Regions from separate parts of the Carboxydocella sp. ULO1 genome, predicted to be linked through region 1. Evidence: predicted binding sites of a transcription regulator. Region 1 holds the regulator's gene; the other holds the start of a gene.

What was found. The regulator HrcA, encoded in region 1, represses chaperone genes, less so after heat shock. The targets are predictions, from matches to a motif close to TGTTAGCACTCNNNNNNNNNGAGTGCTAACA.
Region 2: a site for HrcA is predicted at 2,738-2,768, ahead of groES (co-chaperone GroES). Genes of this name have one in related genera too.

Annotation. Positions count from the first base shown of each region.
Region 1 covers NZ_BDLQ01000012.1:54,740-59,212, reverse strand. The annotation lists gene grpE (nucleotide exchange factor GrpE) at 1-371, opposite strand, end outside; gene ULO1_RS03220 (TCP-1/cpn60 chaperonin family protein) at 378-1,946, opposite strand; gene hrcA (heat-inducible transcriptional repressor HrcA) at 1,969-3,003, opposite strand; gene hemW (radical SAM family heme chaperone HemW) at 3,106-4,209, opposite strand; gene ULO1_RS03205 (ferredoxin) at 4,256-4,444, shown strand; gene lepA (translation elongation factor 4) at 4,468-4,473, opposite strand, start outside.
Region 2 covers NZ_BDLQ01000101.1:121,029-125,501, forward strand. The annotation lists gene pheA (prephenate dehydratase) at 1-645, opposite strand, end outside; gene groL (chaperonin GroEL) at 782-2,401, opposite strand; gene groES (co-chaperone GroES) at 2,426-2,707, opposite strand; tRNA gene ULO1_RS11915 (tRNA-Pro) at 2,957-3,033, opposite strand; gene ULO1_RS11920 (helix-turn-helix domain-containing protein) at 3,086-3,712, opposite strand; gene ULO1_RS11925 (glycosyltransferase family 1 protein) at 3,716-4,473, opposite strand, start outside.

The DNA.
Region 1 (4,473 bases):
CTGGTCAGGACTTCCATCAACTGGCGGTAAATCATTTCCACCCCTTGCCGTAACTGGCCTTCTTCTCCGGTAGCCGCCAGAGCCCGTTCAAAATTGTCAATAACCGGCAAGAGGGCTGTAATCAGGCCTTCTGCCTCATATTTCAACAGTTCTTCCCGTTCCTGCCGGGCCCGCCGTCGGAAGTTTTCCAGATCAGCCAGGGCCCGCAAGCGGGCATTCTTTTCCTCGGCCAGCTGCTGTTCCAGTTGATTTATTCGCTGTTGCAGCTGTTCCAGCTGACCGGGTTCCTGCGTCTGTTCCTGAGCAGCTCCGGCCCCGGCCGGTTCCTGTTCATTGGCTTCCATTTTTTTATCCTCTTCCATCTGGGTCATGTCTCCCTATTCCTCCATTTCTGGCTCCAGCTTGCTGCTTTTCTCCTCTTTTTTCCGGATGATGGTATCAATCCGCAGAATAGCTTCAGCGACTTCCCCGGCAGCGCGCAAAGCATGCAGTTTCACCAGGGCCGGATCAACCACGCCTAGTTCCCACATATCCACTACCTGACCGCTGTCACAATCTATGGCCAGGGCGTTATTGCCTTTTTCCGCCTGAGCAGCTACCACATCCCCCAGTTTCTCCAGAGAATTGAAGCCGGCATTTTCCACGATTTGGGCCAGGGGCCGTTTGAGGGCAGCCACCACGCAATCAATACCATAGGCAGCCATACCCCGGGTGTTTTCCCGCAGTTTTTCCACCTGGCGAGCAGCAGCCAGCTCAAGGGAACCGCCTCCGGCCACTACCCCGCCACAAACAGCAGCCTGAACGGAGGAAGCGGCATCCTTGGCAATCCGCTCCCGTTCACCGACTACTTCTTCAGTGGCGGCTCCCACCAGCACGGTAGCCATAGGTTTACCAGCACCACCGAGAATCCGCACATGTTCCAGGCGCTCATCAGCCAGCACCCATTTGGCCTGGCCCAGATAGCGAACCAGTTCTTCCGGGGAGCGCTTGAGACCGGTGCGTTTAATGGGTCGGGCTCCTGTATGTTCCGCTGCCTTGCGCAGTTCCTTGTTGGAAACCCGCTGTAACACCATCACTCCGGCGTCAGTCAGAGTTTCTTCCGCCCAGGCCTCTACCCCGCGGTCAACGATAACCAGTCCTACACCCAGATCCACGATTTTGCGCACATTATCCTTGAATTCCTGCTGTAATTCCATATAGCGATTGAAACCGGCCTCAGTAGCCAGGGCCTCATCTTCCAGCTCCTCCGGTTCCAGGGCATCATCAATGATCAGGACTTTTACATCCCGCAGGTCCCGGGGCATCTCGTCATTCATAGGTTCCTTGTTGATGATCACCCCGGAAAAGACCTGGTTATCGGCCCCTTCCTCGGCCACAATCGTATCTGCCAGCTTAAAGCCCGGTTCCTTCAATTTCTTGATTCCCACCAGGCGGGCTGCATCCACTACCAGGCGGGCAATATCCTCGTTTTCCCGTCCGGCTATGTAGGCAATGCGATAGAGCAGGGGATCCTTGAGGCTGCGTACAGGGCGGGCCTGTTGCTCGATAAACTCCAGGGCTCCCCTGACTCCTATCCGGATGCCCTCGATCACCCTGGTGACCGGCACCCCCCGTACTACCTGGTTAACCCCTTCTGCAACCAGGGCCCCGGCCATCACAGTGGCAGTGGTAGTACCATCACCGATTTCCGCCTGCTGGGCTTTTGCCACATTGATCAGCAATCGGGCGGCCGGATGATTGGCTTCCATCAGCGTTAAAATGGTGACGCCGTCATTGGTGATGACCACGTCACCGAATTTATCCACCAGCATGGTATCCAGACCTTTAGGACCCAGAGTGCCTTCCACAGCAGCGGCAATGGCCCTGATGGCATTGGCATTGGTCATCAGAGCTGCCAGTTTCTCATCCACCTCGGTGGCCTGGACAGCTTGCTGTTTTAAGCTCATTGCCTTACCTCCTTCAGCCGCTCTAGGTGCGGCGGTAAAAATCGGTCAGCATCTGGGAGAGGTTTTCGGTAATATATTCCACCAGGGCCATCACCCGGGCATACTCCATCCGGGTGGGGCCCAGTACCCCGATGGCTCCCACCACCTGACCATCGACCGTATAGGTAGCAGTGATCATGGAACAATCCCGCATCACCTGAATGGGGTTCTCTGCCCCGATTCGCACCAGCAAGCCTTCATCCTCGGGCTGAACCAGGTGGCGCAGCTGTTCCTCCTGTTCCAGCAGGGACAACAGAGTCTTGATTTTCTCGATATTGCGAAATTCCGGCTGGTTAAGAATATTGAGGATCCCGGCCAGATAGACCTTTTCCTCCCCGCTCAGAAGCTCCTCCTGGCTGAGTAAATCCAGTACCAGTTCCGCCACCGCCCGTTGCCGGGCCAGTTCAGAATAAATCTCCTGCAACAGGGTGCGGCGAATATCGGCTATGGTTTTGCCATGGAGCTTGGCATTCAATACCTGGCTAATCTGCCATAAATCCTCGGCAGACAAATTTTCCGGAATCTCGATGAGCCGGTTCTGTACCAGACCGGAAAGGCTGACCATGACCAGCAAGGCCTTGCCTGGTTCTACCGGTACCAGTTGCACATGCTTAATCCCCGTTTTGCCCAGCTGTGGTCCCAGCACTATTGTGGTATAATTGGTCATCTGGGACAGCAGCTGGCCAGTCCGCTGAATCACCTGGGCCACTTCCATCCGTCTGGTTTCAAACCCCTGGCGGATGTATTCCCGGTCTTCATCAGCCAGGCGGTATTTCTCCATCAAAAAGTCCACATAATAGCGATAGCCCAGGTCTGAGGGAATCCGCCCCGCTGAAGTATGAGGCTGTTCGATATAGCCCATTTCTTCCAGGTCGGCCATTTCATTGCGTATAGTAGCCGGGCTCACCCCCAGCTCATACTTTTTGGCAATGGTTCGGGAGCCTACCGGTTCAGCGGTAGCAATATAGTCCTGAATAATCGCCAGTAAAATGCGCTTTTTCCGCTCATCCAATTGCATCCCTCATCACCTTCCGCCAGGCCCGTTGTTAGCACTCTCACCAGACGAGTGCTAAAGGCCACTACTTAAAAAATACCACCTGGGGCAGGGAATGTCAAGGTACTAGATAAACTCTGCCATCACTTCATTGGCAATATACCAGGCCTGCCGCGTGAGTTTAAGCCTGTTTCCCGAAACCTGGACCAGACCCCGCTGCTTCAGAGAAGCTATAACTGTTGACCATTCTGCCTCAATTTCCGGGGTCAGAACCACTCCTTCGGCCAGGCGCAGGCCGAGAATAACCTGTTCAGCCAGGATTTCTTTCTCGCTCAGCCTTTCCACCAGCTGCCCGCTCCAGCCCCGAGCCCGAACTTCTGCTTCCCACTCCTCCAGGCTGGCGGGATTGGCCCAGCGTACATTCCCCCAGCAGGAATGGGCTGCCGGCCCCAGTCCCAGATAAGGCTGGCGGCGCCAGTATTTGAGATTATGCCGGCATTCGAATCCTGGCCGGGCGAAGTTACTCAGTTCATAATTCAGGTAACCTGCTGTCTCCAGTTTTTCCCTGGCCCACCAGTACATTTCCGCCCATTCCTCTTCTTCCGGCAGGGTTATCCTGCCCTCCCTTTCCCAGCGGTCAAAGGGGGTATTTTCTTCCACTTTCAGGGCATAAAGGGAGAGATGGGGCACTTCCAGCGCCAGGGCAGCTGCTACTGTTTCCTGCCAGTCCGCCAGGGATTGTCCCGGCAATCCGTACATCAGGTCGAGATTGAGGTTGGTTAAGCCAGCCCGGCGAACTGCCTGCACCGTGTTCTGGACTTCCTGCCAGGTATGGCAGCGGCCTAAAACCCGTAACAGTCGCTCCTGGGCCGCCTGAGCACCCAGACTCACCCGGTTGATGCCTGCTGCTGCCATTAGCGGCCAGATATCTCTATTTGCCCCGGGGTTTGTCTCCATAGTTATTTCAACGGTATTGATGATATGAAAATTCCCGGCAATAGCCTGCAGAATTTTTTTTATGCCCTCTGGACCCAGCAGCCCCGGAGTACCGCCCCCCAGGAAAATGGTATCCACTTCTCGTTCCGGCACCTGCCGGACAGCCGCTTCCGTTTCCTGGCAAACAAGGTCAAGATAGCGCTCCCTTTCTTCCCCGCTGGCCGGCCGGGAATAAAAATCACAATAATGGCATTTTCGCAAACAAAAGGGAACATGAACATAGACCCCCAGCATATTTTTCCCCCTTTCGGGCAAACTGTAGGCGAAGGAGGTTGAGACCATGAAAGTCAAGGTAGATCCTGATTTGTGCATCAGCTGTGGCGCCTGCGTCAGCACCTGCCCCGATGTCTATGACTGGGATGATGAAGGCAAAGCCAAAGCCATTGTGGATGAGGTGCCAGATGACCTGGAGGATGAGGCCAGGGAAGCTCTGGAAAATTGCCCCACTGATGCCATTGCCGAAGTATAAAGAGGCCGGAAACCCGGCCTCTTTTATTT
Region 2 (4,473 bases), on a different contig from region 1:
AAGAGCTCGATATAATGCCCCTGGTTCATGCGGGGTCCCGAAAGCTATGGAAGTTTTCCACTTTTCCCCCGGCTGAGGTCTTAAACTCTGACTTCCTTTTCCCAGCACCAGGAAGCGGGTAGCGTTATTCTTATTATCCTGGAGATCTTCCGCCAGTGCTTCCAGACCATAGGCAGCCCCTGCTACCGGCGCCGCAATAGCTGCCAGACTTTCTTCTGATTTTGCCACTTTCGCACAGGCTTCACTGGTACTGGTAGTTAGCACCTTAATCGCCTGGGGAAGGCGGCGATTAAGCCAGCCCTGACATTGGGCCAGGGCCTGATGATGAGAAAGTACAGCGGAAATTTGGTCTAGTCTGGTGCCAGGCTTACCCCAGAGCCAGTGCCGGACAGCCAGAACTTCTTCATCCTGGATTTGCACCCCATCCTGCCATAAAAGAAAATCCAGGGTAGTAGATAAAGAACCTTCCTGGGAATTTTCCACCGGTACAATCGCCAGTTCCACCTGATCCTGTACCAGAGCTTTCATTACCCGGGCAAGGTCTGGAAAATAAAAGAATTGAAAATTCAGATGCCGGCGCCTGGCGTATTGTTCGGCAGCCATTTGTGAAAATGTACCTTCTGGACCTAGAACCCCTACTCGCATTTTTTCTCCTCCTAACCTACCGTCCTGCCAACCTGCAGACTGAATAATGATAAGAAAAAGCTTCTCACCAAAAGTGGCGAGAAGCTATTTAATTAGTATATATTTTATCAACAGTTTTTTTCAGCTGTCAAGCTAATTACATCATATCATCCATGCCGCCAGGCATTGCCGGGGTATCCTTTTTCTCCGGCTTTTCCGCAACTACAGCTTCAGTGGTCAGCAACAGAGCGGAAATGGAAGCAGCATTTTGTAACGCGCTTCTGGTAACCTTTGCCGGGTCAACAATACCCGCCGCAATCATATCCATGTATTCCAGGGTAGCAGCGTTGAAGCCGATACCAACTTCGCTGGCCTTGACTTTTTCTACAACTACAGAACCTTCTACCCCGGCATTATTGGCAATCTGACGGAGCGGTTCCTCCAGAGCCCGCTTGATGATTTGAACTCCGGTGTATTCATCCCCTTCTGCCTGAACAGCATCCAGGGCCGGAATGATATTGATGAAGCAGGTACCGCCACCAGGAACGATCCCTTCTTCCACAGCGGCCCGGGTAGCATTGAGAGCATCTTCAATACGCAGTTTCTTCTCCTTCATTTCGGTTTCAGTAGCAGCACCGACTTTGATAACTGCTACGCCGCCAGCCAGTTTGGCCAGACGCTCTTGCAGCTTTTCCTTATCATATTCGGAAGTAGCCTCTTCATACTGCTTCTTAATCTGGGCAATCCGGCCTTTGATTGCATCAGCAGAGCCAGCACCATCAACAATGATGGTTTCTTCCTTCTTGACCCGTACCTGACGAGCCCGGCCCAGCATATCCAGGGTAACGCTATCCAGCTTGCGGCCCAGCTCTTCAGAAATCACCTGGCCACCAGTCAGGATAGCAATATCTTCCAGCATGGCCTTGCGCCGATCGCCAAAAGCAGGAGCCTTAACAGCTACACAGTTGAGAACACCGCGCAGCTTGTTGACCACAATCGTTGCCAGGGCTTCCCCTTCCATATCCTCAGCCACAATCAACAGCGGTTTGCCGGTACGGATAACAGCTTCCAGCACAGGCAAAATATCCTTAATCGCAGAAATCTTCTTATCGGTAATCAGGATATAGGGATCTTCCAGCACGGCTTCCATTTTCTCTGTGTCGGTTACCATGTAGGCAGAGATGTAACCTCTGTCAAAGTTCATCCCTTCGACAACTTCCAGAGAAGTGCCCATGCTCTTGGATTCTTCAACGGTAATAACTCCGTCTTTACCTACTTTTTCCATAGCATCAGCGATGAGGCGACCAATTTCTTCATCAGCAGAAGAAATGGTTGCTACTTGAGCGATGGCTTCCTTGCCTTCAATGGGCTTAGCCAGTTTCTTGATTTCTGCAACAGCGGCATCAACAGCTTTTTCAATTCCCCGCTTCAACAGGATAGGGTTAGCGCCAGCAGCAACGTTTTTCATCCCTTCCCGGATAATGGCTTGAGCCAAAACGGTAGCAGTGGTAGTACCGTCGCCAGCTACATCATTGGTTTTGCTGGCTACTTCTTTTACCAGCTGGGCCCCCATGTTTTCAAAGGGATCCTTCAATTCGATTTCCTTGGCAATGGTTACGCCATCGTTAGTGATCAAGGGAGAACCAAATTTCCGTTCCAGCACCACATTACGGCCCCGTGGACCGAGAGTGACTTTTACAGCATCAGCCAGGGTGTTCACGCCTCTTTCCAGAGCTTTTCTGGCATCAGAATTGAAAACGATCATTTTTGCTGCCATCTGATTATCCCCTCCTCGTAAATATTAGAGAATAGCCAGAATATCTCTTTCATTGACAATCAAGTATTCTTCGCCATCAACTTTGACTTCAGTACCAGCGTATTTGGAGAAGATTACCTTGTCCCCAACTTTAACCTCCAGTTCTACTCGCTGGCCGTTATCCAAAATCCGACCACTGCCAACAGCCACCACTTCTCCCTGTTGCGGCTTCTCTTTAGCGGTGTCCGGCAACACAATCCCGCTTTCTGTTCTTTGTTCTTGTTCAATCAGTTTCAGAACAACCCGATCACCTAAGGGTTTCAGCATATATGTTACCCCTCCTTATGTATTATTTTTTGTTAGCACTCATCAACATCGAGTGCTAACACACAGCTATATTATAGCACTACAGGAAAAAAATAATGCAAGATTGGAAATTTTTCATTATCCGTTTTTGTTTTTCAATATATTAAAATATCTCGCTCAATCTATTATTTTCTATAAATTACAGGCCAGTTCTAATGCTGACAAAAAATAAAGCCCGGTAACAATTTACCGGGTTAGGTTTCACTGTACTGGTCGGAGCGACTGGACTTGAACCAGCGACCTCCACCACCCCAAGATGGCGCTCTACCAAACTGAGCTACGCCCCGACTGACAAACCCTATTTTACTCAAGGAATAATTCGCTGTCAATCTTATTTCTTTAAAAATTTTCTTTTCTTATTTTGTCCCACTCATTTATTAGAATTTGTACCAAATTTTGATATACCTGAGCCAGGCCAAAATTTAATTTTTTACCGGCTTTTTTGGCTCTGGTCAAAAAACGGTCTTGCCATTTTTCGATTTCCCTTTCCCACTCCTGCCATTCTATTTCCAGTTGCTGAAAGTAATCATCATGATCAGAGCTTTTTCTGCTCTCCACTCGCTGCTGGGTCTTTAAAATTCTTCTGGTTAATTTATAAATATCTTCAAAAACCTCTTTTAGCTCTAGTACTCTGCTATAGTCTCCTGCCGCCCGATTCAATTCACCCTGGAGGCCATGATTGAGTTTTTCGGGAATTATCTTTAGCTGTTGTAAGGCCCTTTCCAGCTTCTCCAGCCTTTCCTGTTGATAGCTGTGATATTTTCGCTTTAATTCAGTATACTGAGCCGTTTCGTTTTTGAGAAAAGTTAGCAGATCCTCCGCCCTGATTCTAACTTCTTGCCCCGGCAAAACCATTGCAGGCAAGCGGCCACTGGCGATTAATTTTTCCACCTTTTCCCGATCAGTTTTTAAAACCTGGGCCACTTCCTGAACTGTTAATACCTTCAGCGGAGCCTGCTCTTGCATTGTCTATCCCCGCTTTCCCAGTACTCTCCTGTATACTTCCATGGTTTCCAGCGCAGTTTTATTCCAGCTGAATTCCCCTGCTCGCATTAATCCTTTCCTACCCAGCTCCTGGCGAAGATCTGCATCTGTTAACAATTTATACATTTTTTCTGCCAGTTCCATGGAATCAAAGGGATTAAACAACCATGCTCCTTCTCCCACTACTTCAGGAATTGAGGATGTATTAGCAGCAATAGTTGGTGTTCCGCAGGCCATTGCTTCTAAGGGTGGGAGACCAAAACCTTCATAGAATGAAGGATAGACAAACAGATTAGCCGCTGCATAAAGATAAGGCAAATCCTCTACCGGAGCAAATCCTGTCCAAATAACATCCTCTTCCAGACCAAGGGCCTCGATTAATACTACCAGATCCCCATACTCCCTTACCTGTTTACCGACCAGTACCAGTTTGATTGGATAACCTACATCTTTTCGAATTTCTTTAAAAGCATTGATTAACCCTTTAACATTTTTCCGGGGGCTAAACCCGCCGATATAAAGAATGTACTGATCCTGTATGCCGTAGTGCTCACTGACAAAAGCACGCGCTTTTTTTTGCGGTACAGGCCGATAGATTGGCTCTGGTGCCTCGTAGGTAACTGTTATTTTTTCAGCAGGAACTTTCAAGATCCTGAGCAAATCCTGTTTTGAACACTCAGAAACAGTAATTATGTGGGCAGCTCTGGCTACAATCCCAGGCATTTCCTGCAAAAATACTTTTA